Regions from separate parts of the Neorhizobium sp. LMR1-1-1.1 genome, predicted to be linked through region 2. Evidence: riboswitches for the same ligand, from Rfam matches in the RefSeq annotation. Region 2 holds a riboswitch; each other region holds the start of a gene.

Region 1 (10,634 bases), on a different contig from region 2:
GCCTGTTTTCTGGGCTTCTTCGGCCAGCGGGTTGTCTCCCGGTGCTTCTTCGCGCGCGGCAATCGCCCGCATGGCGGCATTGAGCAGGGCGATCAGCGCCGGGAACATGTCACGGAACAGGCCGGAAATCCGGAGCGTCACGTCCACGCGCGGACGGCCAAGCTGCGCCGGAGGCAGAACCTCGATGCCGGTGACACGGCCGGTCACTATATCCTGAACCGGCCTTGCGCCCATCAGTGCCAGAACCTGCGCCACTTCCTCGCCGCCGCTTCTAAGCGAAGCACTGCCCCAGAGATCGAAAACGAGGTTTTTCGGCCAGTCGCCATGGTCCTGAAGATAACGCCGCAGAATTTCGTCGGCGGCGCGTTTGCCCAGTTCGAACGCGGTTGGCGTCGGCAGGGTGCGCGGATCGCTGGCAAAGAGGTTCCGCCCGGTCGGCATCACATCCCGGCGGCCGCGGGCTGGCGCACCGGAAGGGCCGGGGCGGATATGCCTGCCATCCAGCGCATCCAGCAGAGCCTGCTTTTCCGTCCCGGCACTGGCAATCCGCAGCGGATCATCGTCGGCCTTGGCCACTTCGCCGAAAACATGCTGGCCGTCCTTGATCGCAAAGTCCTTGAGATCGCAAAGAAACGCATCGATCCGGGCAAGCGCGGTATCCGGGTCGTCGTCGCGGGAAACGCCGGCATCGGTGGCAATCGTCGTGTCTCGGGCCGCATCGACGATCAGTTTTGCCAGCCGGTCACGGCGGCGGCGGTCGAGGCCATCGGCCTGGGCATATTCGTCGACCAGCAGTTCAAGCTTCTTCTCATCGTCCGAAAGACCGGCGCCGGTCAGAACCGGGGGCAGGTGGCCGATGGTGACAGCGGAAATCCGCCTTTTGGCAACGGCTGCCTCGCCGGGATTGGAGACGATAAAGGGATAGATCACCGGCAGGCCACCAGTCACCAGTTCCGGAAAACAATCTTTCGACAGCGCCACCGTCTTGCCCGGGAGCCATTCGAGCGTGCCATGTGCGCCGACATGCACGATCGCATGAGCGCCAAGGGCGTGGCGCATCCATTGGCCGAAGGCGATCAGCGCATGGCGGGGCGGCAGGTCAGGGCTGTGATAGTCGGCGCGGCGATCGGCGCTGCGACCGCGATCCGGCGCCAGCGCCACGGTGACATTGCCAAACTCTGCGGCGCGGAAGCGGTATGCACCATCTTCCAGATCCGCGTCGTCTTTCGCCTGGCCCCATGCTTCGCTGGCACCTGGTGCTGCGACGTAGTCGCGAAGCGGCAAGGAGCCAGTTTTCCGATTAAGACGATCAAGGAGGTCGCGGGGCGTGTCGGGAATATCGGCAACCGAATAGCCGGCTAGCGAGACTTCGCGCAGCATGGCAAGCACGCTTTGCGGCACATCCAGCCCGACGGCGTAACCGGTGCGGCCCGGCGCGCTCGGATAATCCGGCATCAGGATGACGATTTTTCGCTCAGAGCGGATCGTCATCTTCATCCGCAGGAAGGCTGCGATCCGCTCGGTCACCTGGTCGACGCGATCCGGCTCGGGGCCGTTGACGAGTTCCGCTGATCCACTGCCCTGCTTGAAGGAGATCACACCGGCCAGAATGCGGCCATCGAGTTCCGGCAGGACGACATGCATGGCAAGGTCGGCGGGGTTCAAGCCGCGCAGACCCTCGATCCAGCCTTCGCGACGGGTGGTCGCGACAACGATCTGGAAGACCGGAATGCCTGACCTATCGAAAATCGTCTCGTTGCTGTCGTCGGTGCCGCTGGCAAAAGCGGTGGTCGTCAGGATCGCGGCGGGCTGAAGCTCGGTTACCGCCTGTTCGATAAAGGTTATCGCCTCGGCATCCTTCAGGCCGCTGACAAAGAGCGGCACGGGGGCGAAGCCGCGCGCGGCGAGCGCTTCAAAGAGTGCATCGATCGGTGCAGCGTCATTGGCGAGCAGCATGGACCGGTAGAACAGGATCGGCAGGCGCGGCGCATCCGGTGAAAATCCGGCCATAAGGTCTCGTCGGTCAACGATCCCTTTCCCAGGGCGATAAAAACCGGCCTTCGGCATCGCAATTGCAGGCGGAATCTCATCCGCCCCGCCGCTTGCCAATGCTCCCAGTCGCTGCACCAGAAGCCGCATATTGTCCGGTCCGCCCTCGCGAAAGCAGGCGAGAATGCCGGTAAGATTTGCCTCGGAAACCGTCGAGGCGGCGGCCAGCCGCTCGTCGCGCATGCTGCATTCGCCGGGCAGCATGGCGAGCGCTATCTTCCGGCGTTTCGCCAGCCGCGACAGTTCCTCGACGCCATAGGCCCAGCGGTCGTAACCGCCGAGAATGCGCACGAGGATGACCTTTGCGTGAGCCGCCGTCTTTTCCAGCCACAGGTCGACGGACATCGGATGGCGCAGGTCGGAGAGGTTGGTGAGGGCGAGCGACGGGCTGTTGGTGTTGCCCGAGGCTTTACCCCCCTCTGCCCTACCGGGCATCTCCCTCGCAGGAGGGGAGATCGACTCGCGGCGAGGTTCCGCCCTATTCAATTGTTGAGGATTTAGCGGTGTTGCTACGTCTTGCTGATCTCCCCCCTTCTGGGGGAGATGGCTGGCAGGCAAGAGGGGGGTATCAAGGCCACGAGCCTCAGCCGTATTCCACGCGCCACGGTCAACCGCCTCCCAAGCCGCCGCAATCCCGTTCAGATCGCTGCCGGAAAAGGACAGAACCACCACATCGGCCGGTGACTGGTTGAGGTCTACCGGTTCTATAAGGTCGTCGAGCGACGACGATGTGGTGGCGAGTATGTGCATCCTTTTCCTCGGCCGGTGGCTCTTATGCCGCCAGCATTTTTTCGATCGCGGCGCGGTCGATGCCTTTTTCGCCGATCACGACGAGGCGGCTCTGGCGGTTTTCGCCAGGTGCCCAGGCGCGGTCGAAATAGTGGTTCACGCGCGATCCTACCGCCTGAACCTGCAGGCGCATCGGCTTGTTCGCGACGTCGACAAAGCCCTTTATGCGCAGCACGTTTTCCGCTTCCGCGGTCGCCGAAATACGGGCAGCCAGCGCTTCGGGGTCGGTTACCGAGGCCAGATCAATAACGAAACTGTCGAAATCGTCGTGGTCGTGGTCGAGTTCGTCGTCATGATGGGTCTTGCGGTTCTCGATATCGTCCTCGACGGCAAGGCCAAGGCCGATCAGAACGCTGGGATCAACCGCACCATTTGCAGCCGGTACGATTCTCACGGCACGCGGCAGATGCGCCTGAACTCGGCCCTTGGCGGCTGCAAGCGAAGCCTGATCGAGAAGGTCGGTCTTGGTCAGCACGATCATGTCGGCACAGGCGACTTGGTCCTCGAACACTTCTTCGACCGGATCGTCATGATCGATCGAGCTATCGGTCTGGCGCTGGGCTTCGAGCGCATCGTGGTCATCGGCAACGCGGCCTTCGGCCAGTGCTACACCATCAACGACCGCAATCACGGCATCTACTGTCACACGCGCCTTCACGGCCGGCCACTGAAACGCCTGTACGAGCGGCTTCGGCAGAGCAAGACCGGAAGTCTCGATCAGGATATGGTCAACGCGCGGCTCGCGGGCGAGAATCTGGTCGATCGCCGGCACGAAATCGTCTGCCACCGTGCAGCAGATACAGCCATTGGCCAGTTCGATGATGTTGTCGTTCGGGCAGCTCTCGATGCCGCAGCCTTTCAGCACCTCGCCATCGATGCCGACATCGCCGAATTCGTTGACGATGATCGCCAGCCGCTTGCCGTCCAGCTTTTCGATCAGGTTGCGGATCAGCGTGGTCTTGCCGGCGCCGAGAAAGCCGGTAACGACGGTGCAGGGAACCTTATCGAACTTAGGGGCGAAGTTTTCGCTCATGAAGGCATGTCCTCGTGGTGATGAAAGGGTGGGATACGGGCCGTCATGCCTTTTCCACGAAGGCACATCGGGCGGCCGCGAAGGGGCAGGAAACCGCGCTCGTCTTCGGCCAGCATCATCGCGCCGGTGACGATGTCGTCGGCATTTTCGGTGGAGAGGTGGCCAAAGACATAGGACCAGCCGGAACGGTGGTTGAAGGCCGCACTCGGGCTCTTATCGCAATTGGCAAGGCAGGTGACCGGCTTGACGGTAAGGGGCTTGCCCTCAGCTGCCAGTTTCAGCGCTTCGATCAGGCCGATACCGGGGCGGGCCTCGCTGTCCGTCGCCTCGCGGCAATTGGTGCAGACGAAGATCGTCACGTCGACGTTGCCGGCATTGCCGCCGACGGTCGTTCCGGTTTCGTCTTTTCGCGCATCATCTGTCATCAGGCCGCACTACCGCCGGGTTACTCAAGTCGGGGTGCGGAACAGGAAAGCCAAGCCATCCTGCAGCGATGATTGAAGCCTTTGCCGGAGCACCCCGCCCGGAAAAGCACGATTTTCAAACGGCAGGTCTCCTGGCTCGCGGGTCGTCACCATCCGCCTGCCTTCCCAGAAGGGTCCATGGCCGGACCTCTCCAGTGGCGTCTCTGGCGTGATGGCTCGCCGCACACAGTTGCGGGGGCAGCCGCGGCATTGGACGTTTTATCGGTCCGCACCGCATTCTCTCTTAGCCCCTGCCGTTGCCGGCAAGGGACCGTCGTGGCGCTCAAGTAAGCGTTCCGCGGTCAAACTGTCAATGTCGCAAAGGCGATTGCCGATAGAACCGAATTGACTATAGTGGATCTGTCTTTGGTGCCCGGAAGGGTTACTCAAGGGAATGCGGTGCGACGATCTTTCGTCAAACCCGCGGCTGCCCCCGCAACTGTAAGCGGAAAGCCTTTGCCCAAAACGGCCATCCGGTCGTCAAGCCACTGGAGCAATCCCTTTACGGATTGAACTGGGAAGGCGGGTGAAGGCGCCCGATCCGCGAGCCAGGAGACCTGCCAGAGACATTCGGCAATGGTAACAGCCCTCGGGTGGAGGGCAGAAAGACGAAGTCCATGGTTACGAATTCTGCTGCAGCCGCAGCCAGCGTTTCCGCATCAAAAATCATTCCTCTCGGCATGTCGGCCCTTCTTGGCCTGTTCATGGTCGGTTTCGTCGGCTTTTCGCATCTGGAAGTCGTACATAACGCCGCTCACGATACGCGCCATTCGCTGGCCTTCCCCTGCCACTAAGAGGAATTTCAAAATGTCGTTGTTTCGTAACATCGTCCTTGCGGCGGTGGTCGCCGGGTTATTGTCCGGCCTGCTGATGACCGTGATGCAGAGTTTTTCCACCGTGCCGCTGATCCTGCAGGCGGAAACTTTTGAAAATGCCGGTGGCGAAGAGGCCGGACACAGCCATTCGCATGACGCAGCGCCTGCCATCGGTGCGGCCCAACCAGCTGCCGCCGATCACCATCATGACGAAGAAGCGTGGGCGCCTGCCGATGGTTTCGAGCGTTTCATCTATACCGCTTCGGCCGATGTGCTCGCCGCCATCGGTTTTGCGCTCGTCGCAATAGCATTTGCCGAAGCGCTCGGCGGCTTTGGCGGCTGGCGCGGCGGTTTGATGTTCGGCATTGCCGGCTTCCTCACCGTCAGCCTTGCGCCGGGTCTCGGCCTGCCACCGGAACTTCCGGGCATGCCTGCCGCCGAACTCGGTCCGCGTCAGCTCTGGTGGGTCTCGACCGCTATCTGCACCGCTGCCGGCCTCGGTCTTCTTGCCTATACCCGTTCCGCCTTGCTGGCGGCTCTGGCGATCGTGCTTCTCGTTGCGCCGCATCTGGTTGGCGCGCCGCTTCCGCCAAGCCATGAAACGGCGGTGCCTGTCGAACTCCATGCCCGGTTCGTCAACGCCGTTTATGCCACAAATCTGATCTTCTGGGCGGTTCTCGGTGTTGCCGCTGCTGTGCTAAGGCAGAAGTTCCGCAGCGGAGAACAAGTTTCTCCGGTAACCGAAAGGGAGCTTGCAGCGCGTTGAAAAATATCGATGAAACCGCCGAGGAGCGTCATCGCGCCAAGATGGCGAACCGCAAGGCGGTTCAGGATGCAGAAGTCGCCGAGAAGACCCTGGAAAAGGGTCTTCTCATCGTCCATACCGGTCCCGGCAAGGGCAAGTCGACGGCGGCCTTCGGGCTTGCGCTACGCATGCTCGGCAACAACCGTCGTGTCGGTATCGTGCAGTTCATCAAGGGCGCATGGTCGACCGGCGAACAGCCGGCGCTTGCCGTGTTCGGCGATCGCGTCGTCTGGCATACGATGGGCGAGGGGTTCACCTGGGAAACCCAGGACCTCAAACGCGATATCGCGGCCGCGAACAAGGCCTGGGAGAAGGCACTCAAGTTGATGGCGGACGAGACGATCGGGCTGGTCATCCTCGATGAACTCAATATCGCACTTCGCTACGACTATCTTGATCTGGAAAAGGTCGTCGCCGCCTTCCAGGCCAGACGCCCTGACCTGCATGTTGTCGTCACCGGCCGCAACGCGAAACCGGCCTTGATAGAGGCGGCTGATCTGGTGACGGAGATGTCTCTGGTCAAACATCACTTCAAGGCGGGTGTCAAAGCCCAGGCCGGCATCGAGTTCTAGATCATGGTCGCTCGCTCGCTGATGTTCCAGGGAACGGGCTCCGACGTGGGCAAGTCGCTGGTCGTGGCCGGCCTTGCCCGCGCCTTCACTTTGCGCGGCCTGAGCGTCGCGCCGTTCAAGCCGCAGAACATGTCGAACAATGCTGCGGTCACCGCGGATGGCGGCGAAATCGGCCGGGCGCAGGCGCTGCAGGCGCGCGCGGCCGGCATGCCGCTCAGCGTGCATATGAACCCGGTGCTTCTGAAACCGCAGAGCGATATCGGCTCTCAGGTCGTGGTGCAGGGGCGTGTCGAGGGTAATGCCAAGGCATCCGAATATCAGCACCTGAAGCCCCGACTGCTTTCGCGCGTGCTCGAAAGCTTCGAGATCCTGCGCGCCAAGGCTGATCTGGTTTTGGTCGAGGGAGCCGGCAGCGCTTCGGAAATCAACCTGCGCCAGAACGATATCGCCAATATGGGTTTTGCCCGCGCGGCCGATGTGCCGGTGGTGCTGATCGGCGATATCGATCGCGGCGGCGTCATCGCCAGTATTGCCGGCACCAAGCTGGTCATCGATGCCGATGATGCGGCGATGATCCGCGGTTTCATCGTCAACCGGTTTCGTGGCGATCCGGCGCTGTTTGCCGAAGGCATGGATCTGATTGCCCGATTCACGGGCTGGCAATCGATCGGGCTCCTGCCGCATTTTGCCGATGCGGCACTTTTGCCGGCCGAAGATGCGCTGGGCCTTTCCCAGTCCTTTGCTCGCAAGCCGGGCGCGAAAATTCGAATCGCGGTGCCGATCCTACCGCATATTTCCAATTTCGACGATCTCGACCCGCTGGAAGCCGAGCAGGATGTGGAACTGATCCGCGTCCGTCGCGGCGAAGCCATTCCCGGTGATTGCGATCTCGTGCTGCTGGTCGGCTCCAAGGCTACGATTTCGGATCTTGCGGCGTTGCGCCAAGCCGGGTTCGATGTAGATATCGCCGCCCATCATCGCCGCGGCGGGCGGGTGCTCGGTTTGTGCGGCGGTTATCAGATGCTCGGCAAACGGCTTTCCGATCCGGAAGGGACTGAAGGTCCACCCGGCTCAGTCGATGGACTCGGCCTGCTCAATGTCGAAACCGTTCTTTCCGGCGCCAAGCGGCTTGAAGCAGTTTCGGGTTCTAGTTTCGATGGTGTTTCCTTTGCCGGCTACGAAATGCATATCGGTCGCACAGCCGGCGCGGATTGTGCCCGGCCGTTCTCGACGATCGGTGGTCAAGCGGAAGGGGCATCCTCCGCGGATGGCCGGGTCGTCGGCACTTACGTCCACGGGTTGTTTTCCGACGACAGGCAGCGGTCAGCCTGGCTCACCCGTCTTGGCGGTTCGTCTTCAGGCCTCGATTACGAGGCGAATGTCGATGCCATTCTCGATCGTCTCGCCGCCCATATGGAACGGTATCTCGATCTCAGCGGGTTGCTCAGACTTGCCACATGAGGACCGCCAGGACGCCGAAAAGGCCGATCAGCAGCATGTCGGCAATGCGGGCGATCTTCAGCGCGTCGTAGATATCCTCATAGACCAGTTCGCTGCGGCCGCCTTCGCCCATATAGCTCGCCTCGATCATCTCGCCGCCATAACTGCGCGGGCCGGCAAGCGCTATTCCCAAGGCACCTGCCATCGCAGCTTCAGGCCAGCCGGCATTGGGCGATCGATGGTTCTTGGCATCGCGGCGGATCGCCCTGATGGCATTGCTTGGCGAGGCATCGCGAACAAAAAGCGCGGCAACCACGAAAAGCGCTGCCGTGAGGCGCGAGGCAGGCAGGTTGACGAGGTCGTCGAAACGGGCGGCCGCCCAGCCGAAAGCTTCGTGGCGCGGCGAGCGGTGGCCGATCATGCTGTCGGCGGTATTGGCTGCCTTGTATGCCGCACCGGCGGGCAGGCCGCCGATCCCCATCCAGAAGGCCGGCGCGACCACGCCATCGGAAAAATTCTCGGCGAGGCTTTCGATCGCCGCCCGGCAAACTGCCGCTTCGTCCAATTGTTCGACATCGCGGCCGACAATTCTGGAGACGGCCGCCCGTCCCGCCGGCAAGCCATGGTGCTTGAGCGAGGAAGCGACATCGCGCACATGCCGCTCGAGACTCTTCTGGGCCGGGAGGCTCGCAGCGACAAGAATGAGCAGGATCGGACCCAGCGGGATAACAAGCAGCACATCCTGCAGGACCGCAGAGACAAGAATGACAATCGCCATCAGAACGGCGAGTGCCTGGATCCCCATGCGTTTTCGCGTGGCAAAGTCATCCGCCTCGCGGTTCCATCGGGTGTCGAGTTGCGATATCAGCCGGCCGATCCACGTGACGGGATGGCCGATCAGCCTGAACAGCCAATCCGGGTAGCCGGTAAAGCGCTCCAAGATCAGCGCGAGGAATGCAAGAAGGAACATTGCTGTGGCAAACCCAAAGGATAAAGATGTCGTTGGCGATCCGATCCAGCACGGCGGCAATCTGGCCAGGGCACGCGCGCTGTTTCCTCAGGCGCCTGAGCCATGGATTGATCTTTCGACCGGTATCAATCCGCATTCCTATCCGCATTCGCCGATCCCTAGCAATGTTTTTGCACGGCTGCCGGAACCGGCATCGCTTGATGAGTTGAAAGCGATCGCAGCTAAAACCTATGGCGCGCTGTCCGCGGCCCATGTCGCGGCAGGGCCAGGCACGCAGATCCTGCTGCCGATCGTCGCCTCGCTGATCGATGGGCGCAAGGCAGCAATTCTGTCTCCCACCTATGCCGAACATGCCCGCGCAGCAAAACTGGCCGGATTCGAGGTCACCGAAACCGATGACATCAATCAGCTCGCAGCGGCCGATCTTGCGGTCATCGTCAATCCCAACAATCCGACCGGTCGCGTCGTGCCGAGGGCGGATCTGCTGTCGCTTGCCGACGCCATGCGGGCCAAAGGTGGACTGCTTGTCGTTGATGAAGCCTTTTCGGACGTGTCCGAGGCCAAAAGCGTTGCGGAAATGGTCGAAAGCGGTGGCCTTCTGGTCTTGCGTTCATTCGGGAAATTTTACGGCATGGCCGGCCTCAGGCTCGGTTTTGCGATCTCGCATCCCGATGTGGTGCGACGGATTGAGGACAGGCTCGGTCCCTGGGCGATATCCGGTCCAGCGCTCCATGTGGCAAGCGAGGCGCTGGCCGATGGCTGGTGGCAGGTTATGATGCGCCGACGGCTGGAAGACGAAACGGCTCGTCTGGAGACGCTGCTCAAGGCTGCCGGCATTTCCATGTATGGAGGCACATCGCTGTTCCGGTTGATCCGGGATCCGCGCGCCCAGGCACTTTACCGGCATCTCGCCACCCACGGCATCATCACCCGTCGCTTCGATGAGCGCCCGGACGATCTCAGGATCGGCCTGCCGGGCGAAGAAGGCTGGCATCGACTGGAAGAGGCGCTGGCATCCTTCGTTTAGGCGGATACTATGCCGGCCATGTCTGTCGCTCGAGGTTGAAGGCACGACGGACGAAGTTGGTGGGTTCCATCCATGTGCCCTTCTGATCCGGAAATGGTGGTTCGGCGCCCGAAGGCGGTAGGTACTCGCCGTGCTCGTAGTCCAGCCTATTGTCGATCTGCCAGGGTTTTACGGTATTGCCGATCGCCCTTGGCGGCCCACTGAAACCGAGCGCAGCGGAGAGCGGATTGCTGGTCGGGTCGAGAACATGCCCAAAGAAGTTGCCGAATGGAAAAGCCAAGCGAAGGACAAGATCCTTCTCCGACGCCAGAACATAGATATGCCCGGTCTTCTCGAAGGCATCGACATATTCCTTCTCCAGGCAGGTCCGCTCTATGGCTGCTGCCATCAGGCAGGCGGATCGCGTTTTGCGGTTCAGCCGCCTGATCGTCTCCAGAACAACCCGAGCACCAAGGCTGTGGCTGGCGAAGGAAAAGCTTGCTGCCTGCCGCAATTCAAGATTGCAGAAGGCCGCCAGTTTCTGGCCGGTAAGGTTCGCCGTCGGCTTCTCCACCGGGTAGCTGATGAAGCCCGCATGGGAATCGCCCGGCCATAAGATGCCGATGAAAACCGCTGAGGGCGGCAGGTTGAGAAGTGTCTCTAGCCGGGAGAGCGCATGCACTCCGTCGCT
Region 2 (10,634 bases):
AAGAGGTTGTCGACGGCCAGCCGGACGGCGCGGACGCCGAAAGGCCGACAGGCAATTGACCAGAATTTCTGCCACCGCGCCAAGCGGTGGCACGCTTATGGAGTAGATTGAATGACATTGCAGTCGATGACCGGTTTTGCCCGCAGCGAAGGTGTCAGCGGGCGTAGCCGCTTTGTCTGGGAGCTGCGATCGGTCAACGGCAAGGGGCTGGATGCACGTCTGCGCCTGCCGCCTGGGCTCGAGCGGCTGGAGCCGGACACCCGCCGCATGGTCGGTGAGGCGTTTTCCCGCGGCAATATCCAGGCGTCGCTTACGATCTCGGTGGACGAGACGCGCATGGAAGCGGTGGTCAACCGCGATGCACTGGCAGCCGTACTTGCGCTGCGCGAAGAACTGAAGGACGTCATCGATCCGTCGCCGCTGCGCCTCGATACGTTGATCTCGATCCGTGGCCTCGTCGATATCCGCGAGCAGGAGGATGGCGAGGATGCGCTTCTCGCCCGCGACGCGGCGATCCTGTCCGGCTTGACCACGGCGCTTGCGAACCTCAAGCGCATGCGCGAGACCGAAGGGGCGGCATTGCGCGCTGTCCTTGCAGCCCATGTGGCCCGTATCGCTGAACTGACCCATATCGTCGAGACCGATGCGTCGCGCTCGCCCGAAGAGATCGCCCGCCGCCTGAACCTCCAGCTCGACCAGATCATGCAGGACAAGGCGGCGCTCGATCGCGACCGGCTTTACGCCGAAGTGGCCCTGCTGGCGACCAAGGCGGACCTGCGCGAAGAGATCGACCGGCTGAAGGGCCATGTGGCCGCAGTCGGCGAGCTTCTGGAAAAAGGCGGGCCGATCGGCCGCAAGCTCGACTTCCTTGCACAGGAATTTAACCGGGAATCGAATACCATCTGTTCCAAATCCAATTCTGCTGCTGTAACGGCTGCAGGCATCGAACTGAAAGTCGTCATCGACCAGTTCCGCGAACAGGTCCAGAATCTGGAGTAAGAAATGAGCCCGGCCCCGACATCGTCAGACAAGGCAGATACGAAAATTGCCCGACGCGGGCTTATGCTCGTACTGTCGTCTCCCTCCGGTGCCGGAAAATCGACGATCGCTGGCAACCTGCTCAGAGACGATCATAGCCTGGAAATCTCGATCAGCGTCACGACTCGTGCGAAGCGTCCGAGCGAAATTGCCGGAAAGCACTATCACTTCATCACCATCCCGCAGTTCGAGCGCATGCGCGACAATGGCGAACTGCTGGAATGGGCCGAGGTGCACGGTAATTTCTATGGCACTCCGCGCGAGCCGGTCGAACAGGCGATGGCCGAGGGCCGTGACATGCTGTTCGATATCGACTGGCAGGGTGCGCTGCAGCTTCAGGAAAAGATGAAGGCCGACATTGTTTCGATCTTCGTCCTGCCGCCGACCATGACCGAACTTCAGTCGCGCCTGCATCGTCGCGCGGAGGACAGCGAAGAGGTGATCCGCACCAGGCTCCTGAATTCCCGCGCCGAGATCGAGCACTGGCGTGAATATGACTATGTCATCGTCAACGACGATCTCGATGAGGCGTTCGGCCACGTCAACTGTATCGTCAATGCCGAGCGCGTCCGCCGCGATCGCCGGCACGGCCTTTTCGACTTCGTCGCGACGCTGCTGACCGAAGAGCCGAAGCTCTAGTCAGAGCGGCTTTCGGCCGGATATCGCAAAACGGTGCTGCAGCGTCGAGGCAAGGCCTTTGCGCGACAGAAGCTTGATGCCGCGGCTGCGGCGAATGTCGGCGAGATCCGTCTCGATCTTCAGCTCGCCAAAACCTGCAGTCCTGAAAAGCTGCAGCGTATCGTCCGCCCTGATCCCGCCCTTGAAATGCACCTGGCCGACGATCCGTTCGTGATGCGCCCATTGTTCCGGCGTCAACAGGCTGTGGCCATCCTGCTGTTTGCCGAAAACGCGGTCGAGCACGGGTAGAAGCCTTTCCAGCCAGTGCTGGCGGACGAAATCGCCGTCGATGATCAGCAGGCGGCCGCCAGGTTTCAGGATGCGCAGCCAGTCGGAAAACGCCTTGTCGGGATTAGTGAGCGTCCAGACGAGATGTCGGGCAATGATGACTTCGTAGCTATCGTCCGGCTCCATCGTTTCTTCTGCATCGCGGGTCAGGAACCGGATCGCAGCATTCGCCTCGTCAGACTTGCGCCTTGCACGCGCCATCATCGGCTCGGCGAAGTCCAGTCCCGTCACCTTGAAGCCGAGGCCGTGAATCAGCATCGTCATCACGCCCGTGCCGCAGGCGAGATCGAGCGCTGCCCTGCCATCTCCGTCACCGAGATGACGGCGGATAAGCCGGCTCCAGGCATCGATCTCAGCATGTCTGGCGATCCCATGGCCCGGGCTGCTGTCGTAGGTTTCGGCGCGAAGGCTCCAGTAGTCGCGGATTTCGTCCTTGATCGCCCAGTTCTGCATGTACCTTGCCTACATCAGGAATTGAATATGGAGACGGCCGTGATGGGCGGAGGTGGAGACATGTGCCTCGACCCCGAAGACGTCGGCGATCATCTTCTCGGTGAGGATCTCCGCGGGTGGTCCGCAGGTGACGAGTTTACCCTCCGACAGCACGGCGATCCGATCGCAGAAGCGGGCGGCGAGGTTGAGATCGTGGATGGCCACCACCGTCGTCACCGAAAGATCCTCGACCAGCCGCAGGATGTCGATCTGGTGCTGGATGTCGAGATGATTGGTCGGCTCGTCGAGGATGAGGACCGAAGGCGACTGCGCCAGCGCCCGGGCAAGCTGCACCCGCTGCCGCTCGCCGCCCGAAAGCGTATGCCAGAACTGGTCGCGGCGGTCGGTGAGGCCGACACGGACGAGCGCATTCTCGACGATCTCGTCGTCGGCACCGGTCCAGGGGGAAAGCGCGGAGCGATGCGGTGTGCGTCCGAGCTTCACAACATCGAGCACGGTGACATTCGCCTCGGTCATCGAATGCTGTTCGACGACGGCGACACGACGGGCAAGCTCGCGTCGGCCGAAGCCGGAGATCTTGCGATTGTCGAGCATGACGTCGCCCTCGGCCGGGGCCCTGAGACCCGCCAGGAGACGGATGAGCGAGGATTTTCCCGAGCCGTTCGGGCCGATCAGCCCGAGGGTCTGGCCCGGTTCTACCGAGACAGAAACGCCATCGACGATGATCTTGCGGCCGGCAAGCCAGCGCACCGCATTGGCGGCGAGCATCAAGTGAGCGCTCATGCGACCCTCCTTGCCCGGTAGAGTATGACCGAGAAGAACGGCACGCCGACCAGCGCCGTGACGACGCCGATGGGAAGCACCTGCGGCGCGATGATAATGCGCGAGACGATATCGGCCACCACCATGAACAGCGCGCCGACAAGGGCGCAGGCGGGCAGGAGCCGCATATGTCCCGGCCCGACGATGAAGCGGGCGGCATGCGGGATGACCAGCCCGACGAAACCGATCGCGCCGACCATGCTCACCATCGTGGCGGTCATCAGCGCGGTGACGAGCAGCAACACGATGCGCACCCGCTGGACGGCGATGCCGAGAGAGCGGGCGGCATCCTCCCCGAAGGTGAAGGCGTCGAGCGCGCGGGAATGCCAGATGCAGACGACAAGCCCGATGCTGACGACCGACGCGGCAAGCGCCACATCCGGCCAGCGCACCCCGGCAAAGCTGCCGAGCAGCCAGAACATTACGCTGCGGGCCTGCTCGGCATTCGCCGATGTCGAGACGATGTAGGAGGTCAGCGCATTGAAGAGCTGCGAGGCCGCCACACCGGCAAGGATCGTCCTGTCCGCCGTCTGCCGTCCGCTGGCGAGCATCACGACAAAGGCGAAGGCGAGCAGTGCACCGGCAAAAGCCCCTGCCGACAGCGAGATCGCGCCGGCGCCGAAACCGAGCAGCATGACAGAGACGGCACCCGTCGAGGCGCCGGCGGATATGCCGAGCACATAGGGTTCAGCCAGCGGATTGCGTAAGAGCGACTGCAGGATCGCGCCGGAAAGCGCCAGGCCAGCGCCGCAGAAGGCGGCAACCAGCGAGCGCGACAGGCGATAATCCCAGATCACCGCTTCCTGGATACGCGGTACGGCAATCTCCGTGAGGCCGAGGCGGTTTGTGACTGCCGCGACCGTGGTTTTCATTGGAATGGTCATCTCGCCGATCGCCACCCCTGCCGTCATGGCGACGAGAAGGGCGGCAAGCACGAGGAGGACGCCGGCAGTGCCGGCGGCCCAGAGCCTGATGCGGGATGCAGTCACTTCAGCAATCCAAAGCTTTCGAGGGATGCGGCGACGGTTTCCAGACCCGTGATCGTGCGGATGGTCGGGTTCATCGCCTGGGCGTCCATCTCGACGATATGGCCCTTTTCGACCGCATCGAGTTTGCTGACGACCGGATCCGTGATGAGGAATTGTCTCTTGGCAACCGGATCATCGGCAGGTTGGTTGCGGCGGTCCATTGTGCCGATGACGATCACCGTCGGATCTTCGGCGGCAATCGCTTCCCAGCCGATCAGCGGCCATTCCTGCTCTGAGGTGACGATGTTCTTCGCCCCGAGCACCTGCGTGATGTAACCGGATGCGCCGTTCTTGCCGGCCACCCAGGCATCACCCGCCACTTCCGGCGAGGAGAACCAGTAGACGAGGCTGACATCCTTTGCCTTGTCGGCAACGCGCGCGCGCACCGCAGCTTCGCGGGCCTTGATCTCGGCGATCAGCTTTTCGCCACGATCAGCTACGTCGAACATGCGCGAGAGTTCGTCGATCTCCTGATAGAGCAGATCCATCGAGAACATCTTCTTGCGGGCGCCATCCGAAGCCGCGTTATCCGTCACCGCGCAATCGGTGGGGGACACGTAGCTCGGCACGCCAAGATCGGCAAACTGCTGGCGCGTGCCGACGCGGCCCTGCGGCCCGACCGAGGTCAGAAACTGCGCGGCGATGAAATCCGGTTCGCGTGCGACCACAGCCTCGAAATTCGGTGTGCTATTGGCGATGCGGTGGACCTTCTGGTTATCTGCCGCAAGTTCCGGCAGAACCGGCGATACCCAGATGGCGCTTCCGGCCATGCGGTCTGCGAGACCGAGCATCAGCAGGATTTCGGTACTGTTCTGGCCGAGGCCCACGGCTTTCTGTGGAGCCTTGTCGATGACGACGTTCGAACCGCAGTTCTCGATCGTCAGCGGGTAGGCGAATGCCGTGGAGGTGAGGGCGGTGAGGGGAAGCGCAACAAGAGCGGCGATCAGGCCGTATTTCATGTCCTGTCCTTTCGGATGACGGATGAGGTGCCGGAAAACACCGCCCGGCCGGATGGCGGGCGGTGCAGGCGGCGTGGCCTAGTTCGCAAGTCCGAAGGACTGGATGCCCTTGGCGAGCGTTTCGATCCCGTCGATCGTGCGGATCGTCGGGTTCATCGACTGCGCATCCATCATCACGAAATGCTTGTTCTTCACCGCATCGAGCTGGCTGACGACCGGGTCGCTTTCGAGGAAGGAAATCTTCACCGCCGGATCATCGGCGGCGTAACGACGGCGATCCATGGTGGCGATGACGATCACGGCAGGATTGGCCTCAGCGATCGTTTCCCAACCGACCAGCGGCCATTCCTCTTCGGTCGTCACGACATTCTTCGCGCCGAGCGTCTTGAGGATATAGGCCGGTGCGCTGTTCTTGCCGGCGATGAAGGCGTCGCCCTTGGTTTCCTTGCTGGAGAACCAGAAGACGATCGACAGGTTCTTTGCCTCCACACCCTTGATCGAGGCGACAGCGGCTGCTTCACGGGCTTTCAGTTCGGCAATCAACTTGTCGCCGCGATCCTGGATATCGAAGATTTCGGAAAGTTCGGCGATTTCCCGATAGATCAGGTCCATCGTGAACAGTTCCTTGCGCACGCCATCGCCGCCTTCAAGATTGGTCTTGGCGACGCAATCGGCCGGCGAGATATAGGTGTTGACGCCGATATCGGAAAACTGTTCGCGCTTGGCAACAGAGCCCATCGGCCCGACATGCCATTCGAACTCGGCAGCGACGAGATCCGGTTCAAGCCCGACGATGGATTCGAAGCTCGGATCGTTGTCGGCAAGCCGTTTGATCTTCGCATTCGCCTCGGCATAGTGCGGCAGCACAGGGCCGACCCAGACGGCCGTGCCGGCGACCTTGTCTGCAAGACCGAGCGAATAGAGAATTTCGGTCATGCCCTGACCGATGGAAACGATTTCGCCGGGTGCCTTGTCGAAGGTCACCTTCTGTCCGCAATTTTCAACCGTCAGCGGATAGCTGGTCGAGGCTGCGAATGCGGTTGCGGGAAGCGCTGCGGTGGAAACCGCAAACAGTGCGGCGATCAAGCCGAGTTTCATGTCCTGTCCTTTCGAAGGAAATGGCTTTGCCGGGATGAAAGGCAGGACGATGCGAGGCCGCTTCTGCGGTCCACATCAAAATGGCGGGCGACGGGGTCGCTTGCGTCATATCATTCTCCCTGCCGGAACACCTCGTCCGGTATTGGTTAGGCCCAAAGCTGACGGCAGGTCTCCTGACTCGCGGCTCGAGCGCCTTGCCGTCTCCTTCCCGGTCAAAAAACCAGTGGATGTGACGAAAGGCTCGCCGCTTACAGTTGCGAGGGCAGTCGCGGGCTCGGTCAAAAAGACCTCACCGCGTTCCCTTTTCATCTGCGAATGCAGAACCGTAGCGTGCCCTTGATAGGAGACACACCGGAGCTTGTCCAGTGAACTTGCGTGATGAGCCGCTTCCAACCCGATGGCTTGACAGCGTCCCGGTCACATGATGACGTAATAGTATAACGTAACAAAAGTCGCAATGGACATCTGCAATGAAAAACAGGCTCCCCGTCACCGTGCTCTCCGGCTTCCTTGGCGCCGGCAAGACGACCATGCTCAACCACATCCTCGCCAACCGGCAGGGAATGCGCGTGGCGCTGATCGTCAACGACATGAGCGAGGTGAATATCGACGCGGCTCTCGTGCGCGACGGCGGCGCCAATCTGTCGCGCACTGAGGAACAACTGGTGGAGATGACCAATGGCTGCATCTGCTGCACGCTGCGCGACGATCTCCTGAAGGAGGTGCGTGCGCTCGCCGAGCAGGGGCGGTTCGATTACCTGCTGATCGAATCGACCGGTATCGCCGAACCTCTGCCGGTCGCCGCCACCTTTGATTTTCGCGATGAGAACGGCCAGAGCCTTTCGGACATATCAAGACTGGACACGATGGTGACCGTCGTCGATGCCGCCAACCTGTTGAAGGACTATGGCTCAGGCGATTTCCTTGCCGATCGCGGCGAGACGGCAGGCGAGGGCGACAATCGCACCATTGTCGATCTTCTGGTCGAGCAGATCGAGTTCGCCGATGTCGTGGTGCTGAACAAGATCGGCACCGCCACCCCGGACGAACGCGACGCCGCGCGAAAAATCATCGTGGCGCTCAATCCTGATGCCAAGTTGATCGAGACGGATTTCGGCAGAGTGGACCTCAGGGATGTGTTGGGCACCGGCCGATTCGATATCGACAAGGCGGAACAGCACCCGCTCTGGTTCAAGGAACTGCACGGGTTCAGGGATCATGTGCCGGAGACGGAGGAATACGGCATCCGCTCCTTCGTCTACCGCGCCAGAAGGCCGTTCGATCCGGCCAGGTTCCAGCGCTTCATCGACAGGTCATGGCCGGGTGTCGTCCGTGCCAAGGGCTTCTTCTGGCTGGCGACACGTCCGCATTTCGTCGGCGAGATCAGCCAGGCGGGTGCGCTGGTTCGCACTGGTAGAACGGGACTCTGGTGGTCGGCGGTGCCGAAGGAACGCTGGCCGCAGACGCCGGAATTCGCCGAGATGATGAAGCCCTATCTGGATCCCGTCTGGGGTGACCGGCGGCAGGAGATCGTCTTCATCGGCGCTGATCCGATGGATGAGCAGAATATCCGGGCCGAGCTGGATAGCTGTCTGGTCGACGCCCCGGCATTCACCCCGGAACTCTGGACGAATTTACCCGATCCCTTCGCAAACTGGGAACGCAAGGCCTCGTGAACTGAGGCTGTGTTGATCGCCGTGGCCGACGCGCCTTAAAGCGCGTTGGCCAATGCAACGAATTCCTCGACGGAAAGCGTCTCTGCGCGGCGCTGGGGATCGATACCAACCTTGTTGAGCAGCGTCTCGCCGCCGACCGGCTTCAGGCTCTGGCGCAGCATTTTGCGGCGCTGGCCGAAGGCGGCGTGGGTGATGCGTTCCAGCTTGTTGGCATCGCAGGGCAGGGGCTTGGCCTTCGGTGTCAGATGCACAACGGTCGACGTCACCTTCGGCGGTGGTGAGAAGGCCTGCGGCGGCACGTCGAACACCATATGTGCATCCGTCCGCCAGCCGCAGATCACGCCGAGCCGGCCGTAGTGATCGTCTTCCTCGTCCGCAACGATGCGCAGGCCGACTTCCTTCTGGAACATCAGCGTCAGGCTTTCCCAGAAGGGCGGCCATTTTCCGTTTTCCGGCAACAGCCAGTTGAGGAGCAGTTGCGTGCCGACATTATAGGGCAGGTTGGCGATGATCTTCACCGGCCCGCCATCTGCCTTTTCTGCCGCAAGAGCCGCGAAATCGGTCTTCAGCGCATCGCCTTCGAGAACTTCGAGACGACCCGGATAGAAATCGGAGACCTCGGCAAGCACCGGAAGCGCCCGTGCATCGCGTTCCACCGCGATCACCTTCTTCGCGCCAAGCGCAAGAATGGAGCGAGTGAGTCCGCCCGGGCCGGGGCCGACCTCGAAGACCGTCACACCTTCGAGCGAACCCGCCGAGCGGGCGATCTTCTGGGTGAGGTTGAGGTCGAAGAGAAAATTCTGGCCAAGCGACTTTTTCGCATCCAGCCCATGGCGCTGGATGACGTCGCGAAGCGGCGGGAGTCCGTCAAGTGTTGCCATCAGACGGTTACGCCGAATGCGGGAGTTTTTGCCTGTGTATTCGTCGCCAGTTCGGCTGCGAGCTTCAGTGCTGCAACGAGGCTCGTCTCGCGCGCCACGCCTTGACCGGCAATGCCAAAGGCCGTGCCGTGGTCGGGGGACGTACGGATGAAGGGAAGGCCAAGCGTCACATTGACCGACGTGTCGAAGCCCAGCGCCTTCGCCGGGATCAGCGCCTGATCGTGATACATGCAGACCGCGACGTCATAACGTGAGCGTGCTTCGTCATGAAACATCGTATCCGCCGGCAGCGGCCCAAACACATGCAGACCCTCGTCACGCAATCTGACGATGGCAGGATGAATGATCTCCTGATCCTCAACACCAATCGCGCCATCTTCGCCCGCATGCGGATTGATGCCTGCAACGGCAATACGCGGCTTCGCGATGCCGAAACGGTTCTTCAAATCCTCATTGGTGACACGGCAGGTGTCTACGATAAGGTCTTCCGTCAGCGCAGTGGGTACATCCTTGAGCGGGATATGGATCGTCACGGGGATGGCACGCAGCTTCGGCCCGGCAAGCATCATCACGGGCAGATAGGACCGACTCGTTACCTTTTGCGCGAGGTCGGCGAGAAATTCCGTGTGACCCGGAAATTTGAAACCGGATTGATAGAGAACCGATTTCGCGATCGGGTTGGTGACGACTGCCGAGGCTCTGCCGGAAAAGCAAAGATCGACTGCGATCTCGATCGACGAAATTGTGCCGCGGGCGGTCGCCACATGCGGCTCGCCGGCGGCGACTTCGACGCCTGATGAAATGGGCAATACGGGGATGGCATGATCAAAGACCGATACCGCCGTTTCCGCAGTAGCCTCGCGGATCGATACATCGAGATCGAGCAAAGCAGCGCGAGACTTCAGAACCTCAGGATCGCCGATGAAAAGGAAAGGCGGCAGGCCGGTTTCCCGCCGCGCCGCCCATGCAGCCAAGGTAATGTCCGGGCCGATCCCTGCAGGATCGCCCTGGGTCAATGCAAGCGGGCGGTCGGGCGCCATGATAACTCCGGAATGCCTTGGGTCAGCGACGATCGATCTGCGCCTTGGAGCGCAACTCGTCGAGATATTTCTTGTCGTTCGGATTGGTGCCGCTCTTCTCGGATTTGCCAAGGTCTTCGGCACGGAACACGGCTTCCGCGGCAACGTCGTCGGAAACCTGACGCTGGTTGCAGATCGCAAGAAACTCGACGCCACGTTCGGTGATCTTGGTAGCGGTCGTCCCATTTGGAGACGCCTTTTCGATCAGCGGTTTCCAGTCATCCGGCAGGTTGGGTGTCATGACGCGGCCGAGGTCGCGAACGGATACGTCCATCATAGTTGCCGCAAAATCCTTTGCCTGATCGCAGCCCGGGAATTTCGACCGGGATGCTTCCGCTTCCGATTTGCGCTTGTTGATGATCGCATTGCGCTTTGCCGGCGGAACGACGAAGATGATCTGCTTCAGGAAGTATTCGGTGGTGACCGGCTTTTCCTTGCTCTCCATCATCCGGGTGACCAGCTCCTGGCTGGACATGCGGCTGCCGCCGCCGCCATAACGGGCGTTGAGCAGCCGTGGCCAGCTCATCTGCACGGCGATGAAATTCTTGAAATGCTGTGACGTCACGCCAGCCTGATCGAGGATCTTGCCCATCTGGTCAGGTGTCATTTTATTGCTGGCAGCAAACCGCGCGAA
Region 3 (10,634 bases), on a different contig from region 2:
AGGCCGCAGCGCTTTATGACGACCGTTTCGTCAGGATGTGGGAATTCTATCTCGCAGCGTCCGAAATGGCCTTCACCCACGAAGCCTTCCACATCTTCCAGATCCAGATCGTCAAGAAGCGCCAGGCCGTGCCTGATACGCGCGACTACATCTATGAGCGGGAAGCCGAGTTGCGGGCGTTTGAACAGAGCCGGTTGCCGCTGGACAAGATTGCGGTGTGATGGTGGCCCAGCTGGGGGCAGAAGACCCCTGCCAACCCTCCCCACAAGGGGGAGGGCTTAACCCGGCCGATCCTTCCGGTGAGAAATTGGCAAGAGGCCGCCACGGGTCTTCTCCCCCTTGTGGGGGAGATGGCCGGCAGGCCAGAGGGGACTTGAAGGTGATGATTCTTCCATCTCCTTGACCACCCCAAATCCCCGGCGCTAGAACCTCGGCATGATGACAAACGCCCCAAATGATGCCGCTCGCGTGGCCGATGCCCCTTCCGATAATTTTGTCTATCGCGTGCTGCCGCGATCGCTATGGGGATATTCCCAGCTTGCCCGCTGGGACCGCCCGATCGGCTGGCAGCTTCTGATGTGGCCGTGCTTCTGGTCCATCGCTCTTGCGGCGGACGCGGCACCCGATGGTCTGGAGCCATCGGCAGGCACGATCATATTCTATCTTTTCCTGATGTTCATCGGCTCGGTCGCCATGCGTGGCGCGGGCTGTGCCTATAACGATCTCGTCGACCACGATATCGACATGGAAGTGGCGCGCACCCGCTCGCGCCCGCTGCCATCTGGTCGTGTGTCCCGTTTCGGTGCCAAGGTGTTCATCGTTCTGCAGGCGCTGGTCGGACTGCTTGTCCTCATTCAGTTCAACACCTTCTCGATCGTGCTCGGCATAGCCTCGCTCGCTGTCGTCGCCATCTATCCCTTTGCCAAACGTTTTACCGATTGGCCGCAGTTCTTCCTTGGGCTCGCATTCTCCTGGGGCGCGCTGATGGGCTGGGCGGCAATCTTCGGATCGCTCTCCTGGGCGCCGGTGTTTCTCTATATCGGTGCCGTTGCCTGGACGATCGGTTACGACACGATCTATGCCTATCAGGATATCGAGGATGATGAACTGATCGGTGTTCGCTCTACTGCACGGCTGTTCGGTGACAAGGCAAAACCCTGCCTTGTCGGGCTCTACGGCGTCACCGTCCTGTTTCTTTTCTTGTCCTTTATCGCAGCCGGTGCCGGTTTCTTCGCCTATGTCGGGCTGATTGCTATGGTCATTATGCTCGGCTGGCAGATTCTCATTCTGGATATCCGCAATACCGCCCAGTGCCGGGACCTGTTCCTCTCCAACAATCGTGTCGGCGCAATCCTCTTTGCTGGCCTGCTTCTCTCGCTCATTTTCTGAGACAGCGATGATGCTGAACTGAGAAAGCCCGGCTTGTTGAAGCCGGGCTTTGCGCTGCGCCTTGCAGGTTCAGGGGACGGTCCTACCGGCGCGCGATGATTTCCCGGCCTTCGATCCTCAGCGCGACGCCGAGGCTGCCGGTCGTGCGGCGAACGAGGAAGCGGGGACGCCTTGCGGCGAAATAGGAGTGACGGCGGCGCTGCTTGGTGCCATGGTTGCGCACGTCGCCGATATGGTTTTCGAGCGGACGGGCAACGCCATCGGCTTCAACCATCAGCATCGGAATATGAAAGGCTTCAGACCACGAGCGCCAGTCGGCTGCGATATCGCAGAGATCATGCGCGACGAGAAGCGGGATGCAGAGATCAGGATCGTCGTGATGGAGTTCGAGCGTGACGGTGACTTCACCGTCGCCATGGTCGATCGCACGGGCGGCGACACCCTTGAACGCGCGCGCCGGCAGGGCGAAGGACAGCGGCAGACCGCTACCCGGAAGGATCTTGCGCAGCACGGCGCCGCGCTCGTCGATGGTGATCGTGACATCTCCTGAGGTCTCGCGCAGCGAATAGGTAATCTGCTGCGGAAAACGAGACGGATCGAGCCTCAATGTCGACCCTGCCCAATCGGGCTTCAGAACGGTTTTGCTCATCGCTTTATGCTACCCTTGTTTTACCTGAGAGCCGCTTCCGGTTTCCCGTATTCGTTTCTCTGCGGGACTTTTGTCCTCTGATGGGCTCACATTAGGCGGCGGGGTTGCGAAAACCCCTTAAAAATCGCGGTTAAGGAAAGTTTGCCTTGGTGGATGGTTACCGAATGCCGCAATTATCGCGGTTTCTGAAGGGTGAACGCGTCAGCTTGGATTGAAGGCGTATCGCCGTGAGACACGCCCTTGCGATCGCGTTTTCGGGTCTGTGGAAAACCGTCCGGATCGCCGATTATGCAGGCCGAAAGCCTGGGACAAAAATCAGCTGTCGTCTTTTTTGGAGAAGGGTGTGAAGGCCGCGTCGATATTGGACGACAGCCACGCCAGATCCTCGTCGGCGGCTTTGAGCATGGCGGCTTCCATCCGTCGATAGCGTGAAAGAAGCTCCCGGCCGAACTCGGTAAGGCCGGCCCCACCGCCGCTTTTTCCACCATGGCGGGTAAAGATCGAAGGTTCGCGGAACATCCGGTTAATCTCGTCCGAAAGCAGCCATGCGCGCCGGTAGGACATGCCGATCGAAGCTCCGGCGGCGCGGATGGAACCGTGTTCCTCGATCAGTTCTAGCAGTTGTGCCTTTCCCGGCCCGAGCCTGACGCCGATATCGAAATCGATGCGGATCGTGGTTTTCCGGATATGGCTCATGGGGCGATGATCACCTTGCCCGGGTTCATGATGCCGACCGGATCGAAGGAGTTCTTGATCCGGGCCATCAGTTCCATCTCGATCGGCGAGCGGATATGCGCAAGCTCGTCACGCTTCAACTGGCCGATGCCATGCTCGGCGGAAATCGATCCTCCCGCTTGGAGCACGATCGTATGGACGATCTCGTTGATCTCGCGCCAGCGGTCGAGAAACGCCTGCTTGTCGGCGCCAACGGGCTGGGAGATGTTGTAGTGGATATTGCCGTCGCCCATATGGCCGAAGGCGCAGACGCGGGCGCCAGGCATGGCCGCCAGAACCGCCTTTTCGGCCTCGGCCATGAACTGCGGGATCTTCGACACCGGCACCGACACGTCGTGCTTGATCGATCCGCCTTCCGGCTTCTGAGCGCCCGACATGCTTTCGCGCATCGTCCACAGTGCCTTCTGCTGCGCAACCGAGCTTGCGATCACCGCATCGCGCACCAGGCCGGCCTCGAAACCCTGCTCCAGCAGCGAATGGACCATGACTTCGGCAGTTTCGGCTGAATCCGAGGTCGAGATGTCGATCAGCACATACCACGGATGCGGTTCCGACAGCGGATCGCGCACGCCCTCGATATGGCGCGAGGTGAACTCGATGCCGATCCGCGGCATCAGCTCGAAACCGGTGAGCGCCATGCCGCACAGCGTCGAGGCCTTGTCGAACAGCGCGAGCGCGTCTTCGGTCGAGGCGACACCGGCAAGCGCCACCTGATGGCCGACCGGGCGGGGAAAGAGTTTCAGCACCGCGCCGGTAATGATGCCGAGCGTGCCTTCCGCGCCGATGAAGAGATCGCGCAGGTCGTAGCCGGTATTGTCCTTCTTCAGACGACGCAAGCCATCCCAGATCTCGCCGGTCGGAAGCACGACTTCCAGCCCGAGGCAGAGCTGGCGCATGTTGCCATAGGCAAGCACAGCCGTCCCCCCTGCATTGGTGGAAAGATTGCCGCCGATGCGGCAGGAGCCTTCCGACCCGAGCGAAAGCGGAAACAGCCGGTTCACCTCTTCCGCCGCCTTCTGCACATCGGCAAGGATCGCGCCGCCATCGGCAACCAGCACATTGGCCACCGGATCGACGTCGCGGATGCGGTTCATCCGGGCAAGCGATATGATGACGTCATTGCCGCCGGCGCGTGGTGTCTGTCCGCCGACAAGACCGGTATTGCCGGTCTGCGGCACGATGGCGGTGCCGGTTTCGCTGGCGAGTTTCAGGATCGCCGAGACCTCTTGCGTCGAGGCAGGCTTCAGAAGCAGCGGCGAGGAACCCTTGTAGAGACCACGATCCTCCACCAGATGCGGGGCAAGGCCTGCCGCATCGCGGATCACATTGGCATCTCCGACAATCGCGGCAAAACGGTCGATCAGTCCCGAAGCCATCTCTGAACCGGCCTTTGCGCTCTCGCCTGCTGCATTGTCCATTTTCATTCCTCTCCGTCGCGTGGTGCGGCTGCCCGTCCAAGCCTGTCATTGATCGCTTCGCCCAGTCCCTCGTTCGGGATCGGCGCAACCGCGATGCTTGAGGCACCGCTGGCATCCGCGCGCTTCAGGTATTCGAACAGGTTGGCCGCCGCCTGCGCAAGGTCGGCCGATGGGCTGAGGTCGAGATCGATCGCAGCCTTTTCCGCACCAGCAACCGGCTGGCCACCGAAACGGATCAGCGCTTCGCCCGGTTCGATTGCCGTCGCGTCGAGACGCACGGTAGCGCCCGGCGCATAATGCGAGGCGAGCATGCCCGGCGCCTCGATGATCGCGGCAGGGCCTGAGCGACGCTCAAGGTCACGCCCGGCAACATCGGCGATATGCATGGCCGCAAGACCACCGGGCCTCAGAAGCAGGATCGCGCCGGTTTCGGGATCGACGCGGATGATCGTCGACTCGACGCCGACTGGCGAAGAGCCGCCGTCGATGATCAGTTGAAGCTTGTCGCCGAGGTCGTCCATCACATGGCGTGCCGAGGTCGGGCTGATCTTGCCGGACGTGTTGGCGCTTGGTGCCGCAAGCGGCCGGCCGAAATCGCGGATCAGGTCGTTGGCAAAACCTTCCGGGCAGCGAAGCCCGACCGTTTCCAGCCCCGCGGTTGCCAGCGGATGGATGGTGCTGTCTTTCCTGAGCGGCAGGACAATGGTCAGCGGACCGGGCCAGAAGGTTTCGGCCAACTTTCTCGACGCCGGATCGAACACCGCGTACCGCTCGGCCATCTCGATATCGCAGACATGGCAGATGAGCGGATTGAACTGCGGACGCCCCTTGGTCTCGTAGATGTGCGAGATCGCATCGGCGCGCGTCGCATCCGCGGCAAGGCCGTAGACCGTTTCGGTCGGAATGGCGACGGGAAAACCGTCATTGAGCACGCGGCTTGCCTCGCTGATGGCGCGCTGGGGCTCATGGGTGATGTTTATGATTTCGGCTGTCATGCCGCTGTCAATACAGCGGAGTGCCCGTGCTTTAAAGCCTTTTGATGATTTCGCGCACTGCGGCACTGGGCGCGCCGAGCATCAGAACGTTGCGCATCGCCTCGCGCGGGCTGTTGGTCTGGAACAGAAGCCCGTTCTTGCGCCATGTCCGGTCGATCCGCGCCTGTTCGCCTGCTTCGCCTTCCACCGCGACGGCGAAATACATGCGGGAATTCCGTGGATTGATTCGGGCGAAAAACACCTCGTCGCCGCCGATCTCGGAAGAGAAGTTGGCGATGTAGAATGACCAGCTGACCATCGCATCCTGCGAAAAGAAGGTACGTGCTGCGGTCACATGGCAATAGCCCAGATGCGGGCTACCCTCCAACGTGCGGTGAAAGATGATCTTCGGCAGGTGGATAGACCGGTGAAAGCTGTTCAGCCGCTTATGCGTGGTTTCGCCGGCCGTTTCGAGCTTCTTGCCTGTCTTTTCAGCCACTTCGTCATGGGTGAGATAGCGACGTTCGTCGGGAACCCAGACAGGGCGGGAGCGTGGAATTCTGCCGGTTCGCAGGAATTCCGTATGGGCATTGCCGCTGCTTGGCGGCATCATCAAGGGCCTGGGCCTGTTGACTTCGTAATAACGGAGCTGTCCTGGCATGGTGGCGGCTCTTCCCAATGAATTTTCAAGAACACTATTAGCAAGACCTTAACAGTTGGTTTCTCCCGCAATCGGATGCTATTGCGCGATCGTCGCCAATGCAGTGGCCGATGTCGCAATGTCGTCTATGCGACAGGCCGGCGTCCCGCTTAAATATGACAAAGCTCAAGGTGCCGCCTCGCTAGGGGAAGCGGAAAATTGGGAAGCCGGCGGGTCGACGAGATCTATCCGGCGCTGCCCCCGCAACGGTGGTGGAGTTTAAGGCATGGTAGGGGGCGACCCCGGCCACTGGGACAGAGCCGAACGGCCGACCGGGAAGGTGCCATGCAGTCCTTTTGGGACAACTCCTCAGCCCGGAAACCAGCCTGAGCTTGATGACACCGGTCGCGGAGGGCGCACGGGACGGGAATTGGCTGCATTGATTGTTGCCGGCTTGTCCATGCCCTGAAGCTTGCTTGTATTGCGAGGAAGCATATGGACATTCACAATCAGGTTCTGCGGCAGCTGAAGAACCGCCGCGAAGGTTTCAGCCTGGAACAGCCCTTTTATATCGATCCCGATTATTACAAGCTCGATCTTGAGATGATCTGGTATCGCGACTGGTTGTTTGCCGGCCACGATTGCCAGATCAACAAGGCGGGCATGTATTTTACCCTGCAGGTTGGCGACTATCCGGTTCTCGTCATCCGCACGCGCGAGGGTGATATCCGCGCCTATCACAATACCTGCCGCCATCGTGGCCACCGCGTCTGCACCAAGGAAACGGGTTCTGCGACCCGCCTCGTCTGTCCCTATCACCAGTGGACCTACCAGCATGACGGCTCGCTGATGTCGGCCCGTCATATGGGCGATAATTTCGACAAGAAGCAGTTTGGATTGAAACCCGTCCACTGCCAGGTGGTTGCCGGCTACATCTTTATCTGCCTCGCAAAGGAAGCCCCGGATTTTGCTCCGGTTCGCGCAACGGTCGAGCCTTACATGGCGCCGCATCGCCTGCCCGAAACGAAGGTTGCCGCCCAGAACACGATCATCGAAAAGGGCAACTGGAAGCTCGTCTGGGAAAACAATCGCGAGTGTTATCACTGCGCCGGTAACCATCCGGAACTCTGCCGCACCTACCCGGAAGCGCCGACTGCGACCGGTGTGCAGGGCGCCGGCGACGATCCGTTCATTTCCGAACACTGGAGCCGCTGTGAAGCGGCCGGCCTGCCGAGCACGTTCAACATGTCGCCGGACGGCCAGTTCCGCGTGGCGCGCATGCCGCTGATCGAGGATGCCGAAAGCTACACGATGAACGGCCGGCCCGCAGTTCAACGGTCGCTCTCCGACGACGTGACGATTTCCCATATCGGCACGATGCTTCTGTTCCATTATCCCACCACCTGGAACCATATGCTGGTCGACCACGCGATCTCTTTCCGAGTCATCCCCGTCGGGCCGGAAGAGACGGCGGTCACCACCACATGGCTGGTCCACAAGGATGCGGTGGAAGGCGTCGATTACGATGTCGAGCAGCTGACCCATGTATGGAACATGACCAACCACCAGGACAGGCAGATCGTCGAGGAAAACGCCTTCGGCATCCGCTCTCCCGCCTATGAACCCGGCCCTTATTCCGAGGCGCATGAAGGCGGTGTGATGCAGTTCGTTGAGTGGTATTCGAACTTCATGATCGATCGCCTGCAGGGCAAGGACAGCACGCTTTACGCGGTGGCGTGATACTGAGCGCTCCTCCGCAATGTGCCGTCAGTTTGCGGAGGAGCCTGTTTTTACGCTGAGTGGGACGTACGATCACTCCCGATTAAGGCGTCGAAGGCTTGGTGTCCTTGGGTCGCAAGCCAGGCCCGAAAGGAAATGATCTCGGGGTTGATCTCGCGCATCGCAGCAAGGTCCACGTGATCCGCCAGCGGGCCGTTATCCAGGATCGCCGCAAGCTGACCAAGATCGCTATCGGCGGCCAGGACTTCAGCGGCAAAGCGGGAATAGATGACCGGACGACCGGCGGCCTCGCTGAAGATTTCCCCCAGCTGGCGCCCTGTAACCGTATCGCTCGCGATCTTAATCGTCCGTCCGCTGAACCGTATGCCATCGGCAAAGATCGCGGCGACGAATTTCCCGATGTCTTCCACGGCAATCAGTTGCATCGACTGGTCCGGCCTGAGGAAGAATGTATACCGGCCTTCTGAAAGGCCGAATGCCGGGTTGATCAGCATATCCATGAATATCATCGGTCTGATTATGGTTGCGGTGACCGGCAGCCGGCGGATATGCGCCTCGATCCGCGGCTTGGCGTCGAAACGGGCGATCCCGGTAGGTGTGTCGCCGGAACTGGCGCCCGAGGAATAGACGAGATGCGCGACGCCGCTTTCGGCCGCAAGATCGGCGATCCCGCACCCTATCCGTACCTCTTCGGTCTCTGACAGGTTGGCCGGCAATACGCTGAACACGCCATGGGCACTGTCCATCCCGGCGCGAAATGTATCGAGATCGGCAAATGATCCTTCAACCAGTTCGGCACCCGCCTGACGAAGGGCGACGGATTTGGGGGCCGCAATGTCTCGCACAATCGCGCGAACGGGCCATCTTGCCTTCAAAAGCGCTTCGGCGACCGCTCCGCCCTGCCGGCCGGTGGCGCCGAATACCAGGATTGGACGTTTGTCTTCTTTCATCTCAGAACCCTCGTGGTGAACACGGGGTCTCCATATATACTGTTGAAACACAGCCGGAAGACGGCACTATTTTCAGCCTCGGGCACACGGGTGATACTCTTGGACAATTCAGGTCAGAGCAAAACCGAAAGGCAGGTGACGCGCGATCAGGCTTTCCTGCCGCAACCTGCAAACGGAGTATGCGGGCGTCTGGGTGACAAGTGGACGGTTCAGGTCATCTGGCGCCTCTCGCTTGCAGAGGGTCGAAGGCTCCGTTTTTCGCATCTGAAAAGGGAAATCGACGGCATCACGCAGCGCATGCTGACACTGACGCTACGCGGCCTGGAACGCGACGGTTTCGTCATGCGACACTATTTTCCCGAGGTGCCGCCGCGCGTCGAATACGAGCTGACCGAATTGGGGGCCGGCATACTGGCGTCTCTTCAGGCCCTGAATTTCTGGATCAGGGACAACTTCTCTCGCATCGAGGAAAACCGGCGCGTTTACGACGAAGCCGGCGAATAGGGCATCTGGCATTCCTCTGCCAGGGAATATGGCGTGGAACAAATGGGCATGTCTCGCGTTCTAAATCGCTGATTATATGTCGAGGAAACATTCCCATGAACGCATTCCGCATGCGCATTGCCACCGCCTTAACGGCGGCGGCCGTTCTTGCTACGAGTTTTGTTCCGGTTTCGGCCGCACCTGTGATGCCGGTGGCACCGATGGCGGTGCAGGCCTTCGCCAGCCAGGCGACCGAGGTCCAATACCGTCGCGACGATCGTGATCGCCGCTATTATCGCCATGATCGCGATCGCCGCCACTACCGCCATGATCGACGCGCCTATCGGGAAGGATATTACAACGGCCATCGCGGATATCGCGAGCGCCGCCAAGGCTATCGGTATCACAACGGTTACTGGTTCCCGCTAGCAGCATTCGGTGCCGCTGCGATTATCGGCGGCGCCATCGCCAACCAGCCGCGTGCTTCGGGGGGCAGCCATTATCAGTGGTGCGCCAATCGCTACCGGACCTATCGCGCTTCGGATAATACCTATGTCGCCAGCGCCGGCGTCCGCCGCTCTTGCGTTTCGCCTTACAGGTAAGCGGATATCATGACGAACAAGCCCGGACGCTCACGCGGCCGGGCTTTCACATTTCCGCGCATAGCATGCATTCAGGATAAAAATCCTAGCGTTGGAATGTTTGTTGGCTATCGTGTGAGTTGGTGGCGCGGGAGGCGTCACCTCTTCAACTAAGGGAATGGAGAGTACGAAATGACTCTGTTCAAGAAATTTGCCGTTGCAGCTGTTTCAGCCGTCGTTCTTGCTGGCTCACTCGGAACCGCGCAGGCGCTGCCGCTGCCAGCCGCACCGAATGCGCCGGTCGTATCCGACGTAAGCAACGTGCAATATAATCGCGACCGCGGCTGGCGTGGCGATGGCCCGCGCCGCGGCTGGTACGGAGGTCATCGCGGTTACCGCTATCACCGTGACGGATATCGTCGTCACAATGATGGCTACTGGTATCCGCTTGCAGCCTTCGGCGCCGGCGCGATCATCGGTGGAGCGATCGCCTCGCAGCCGCGTTATGTCGAGCCCGCACCCCGGCCTGCCTATAGCGGCGGAGGCGGCTTGAACCCGCGCCACTATGAATGGTGTGCGGGCCGCTACCGGTCCTATGATAGCTATTCGAACTCGTTCCAGCCGTATAACGGCCCACGCCAGACCTGTTATTCGCCCTACTACTGAGTGGGGTGGGAAATGGCACGATAAATCAGCCCGCGCTTCGGCGCGGGTTTTTCATTTGCGCATTACAGAATGCCGACCCGCCTTAGTAGCCACCACGCGGCGGCAACCGAAAGCCCGATCGCGCCGAAGGCGAACAGCGTGCCATGCTCCAGATGCGCAAATGGCAGGCCTTCCGTATTCATCCCGAAAAAGCCGGTGACCAGCGACGGTGGCAACAGGAAGGCGGTCATCAGCGACAGGATGTAAAGGTGGCGGTTGGTTTCCGACGAAAGCTTGGAATCGATTTCCTCATGCAGCAGCCGTGCCCGTTCCTGCAGCGCATAGACATCATGATCGACCGCTTCCAGACGGCTGATCAGTCGTGATGCCGCATCATCGAAACCATCCGGCATCTCGTCCTCGTCGGAAG

Evidence for each region. Region 2 has a riboswitch for cobalamin ahead of MRBLMR1_RS23950 (ABC transporter substrate-binding protein). Riboswitches for the same ligand answer to the same signal wherever they lie in the genome.
Region 1: linked by a shared signal. The riboswitch ahead of MRBLMR1_RS29000 (DUF1636 domain-containing protein) and the one ahead of MRBLMR1_RS23950 (ABC transporter substrate-binding protein) in region 2 are both predicted to bind cobalamin.
Region 3: linked by a shared signal. The riboswitch ahead of MRBLMR1_RS16680 (aromatic ring-hydroxylating oxygenase subunit alpha) and the one ahead of MRBLMR1_RS23950 (ABC transporter substrate-binding protein) in region 2 are both predicted to bind cobalamin.

Annotation. Positions count from the first base shown of each region.
Region 1 covers NZ_JBEGHE010000080.1:160,340-170,973, forward strand. Annotated here, with positions in the region: gene cobN (cobaltochelatase subunit CobN) at 1-2,799, opposite strand, end outside; gene cobW (cobalamin biosynthesis protein CobW) at 2,822-3,871, opposite strand; gene MRBLMR1_RS29000 (DUF1636 domain-containing protein) at 3,868-4,296, opposite strand; cobalamin riboswitch at 4,401-4,626, opposite strand; cobalamin riboswitch at 4,686-4,914, shown strand; gene MRBLMR1_RS29005 (CbtB domain-containing protein) at 4,953-5,129, shown strand; gene MRBLMR1_RS29010 (CbtA family protein) at 5,143-5,916, shown strand; gene cobO (cob(I)yrinic acid a,c-diamide adenosyltransferase) at 5,913-6,527, shown strand; gene MRBLMR1_RS29020 (cobyric acid synthase) at 6,531-7,988, shown strand; gene cbiB (adenosylcobinamide-phosphate synthase CbiB) at 7,972-8,937, opposite strand; gene cobD (threonine-phosphate decarboxylase CobD) at 8,942-9,964, shown strand; gene MRBLMR1_RS29035 (alpha/beta hydrolase) at 9,972-10,634, opposite strand, start outside.
Region 2 covers NZ_JBEGHE010000047.1:137,413-148,046, forward strand. Annotated here, with positions in the region: gene mltG (endolytic transglycosylase MltG) at 1-59, shown strand, start outside; gene MRBLMR1_RS23920 (YicC/YloC family endoribonuclease) at 112-999, shown strand; gene gmk (guanylate kinase) at 1,003-1,677, shown strand; gene MRBLMR1_RS23930 (class I SAM-dependent methyltransferase) at 1,678-2,457, opposite strand; gene MRBLMR1_RS23935 (ABC transporter ATP-binding protein) at 2,467-3,228, opposite strand; gene MRBLMR1_RS23940 (FecCD family ABC transporter permease) at 3,237-4,190, opposite strand; gene MRBLMR1_RS23945 (ABC transporter substrate-binding protein) at 4,265-5,266, opposite strand; gene MRBLMR1_RS23950 (ABC transporter substrate-binding protein) at 5,345-6,364, opposite strand; cobalamin riboswitch at 6,511-6,707, opposite strand; gene zigA (zinc metallochaperone GTPase ZigA) at 6,835-8,040, shown strand; gene rsmA (16S rRNA (adenine(1518)-N(6)/adenine(1519)-N(6))-dimethyltransferase RsmA) at 8,076-8,921, opposite strand; gene pdxA (4-hydroxythreonine-4-phosphate dehydrogenase PdxA) at 8,921-9,961, opposite strand; gene MRBLMR1_RS23970 (SurA N-terminal domain-containing protein) at 9,984-10,634, opposite strand, start outside.
Region 3 covers NZ_JBEGHE010000025.1:734,146-744,779, forward strand. Annotated here, with positions in the region: gene MRBLMR1_RS16645 (cyclopropane fatty acid synthase) at 1-221, shown strand, start outside; gene ubiA (4-hydroxybenzoate octaprenyltransferase) at 439-1,389, shown strand; gene MRBLMR1_RS16655 (DUF6101 family protein) at 1,472-2,038, opposite strand; gene MRBLMR1_RS16660 (winged helix-turn-helix domain-containing protein) at 2,354-2,734, opposite strand; gene MRBLMR1_RS16665 (FAD-binding oxidoreductase) at 2,731-4,191, opposite strand; gene MRBLMR1_RS16670 (L-threonylcarbamoyladenylate synthase) at 4,194-5,186, opposite strand; gene MRBLMR1_RS16675 (DUF6656 family protein) at 5,218-5,826, opposite strand; cobalamin riboswitch at 5,977-6,209, shown strand; gene MRBLMR1_RS16680 (aromatic ring-hydroxylating oxygenase subunit alpha) at 6,301-7,545, shown strand; gene MRBLMR1_RS16685 (NmrA/HSCARG family protein) at 7,596-8,495, opposite strand; gene MRBLMR1_RS16690 (winged helix-turn-helix transcriptional regulator) at 8,586-8,999, shown strand; gene MRBLMR1_RS16695 (BA14K family protein) at 9,095-9,580, shown strand; gene MRBLMR1_RS16700 (BA14K family protein) at 9,752-10,225, shown strand; gene MRBLMR1_RS16705 (transporter) at 10,288-10,634, opposite strand, start outside.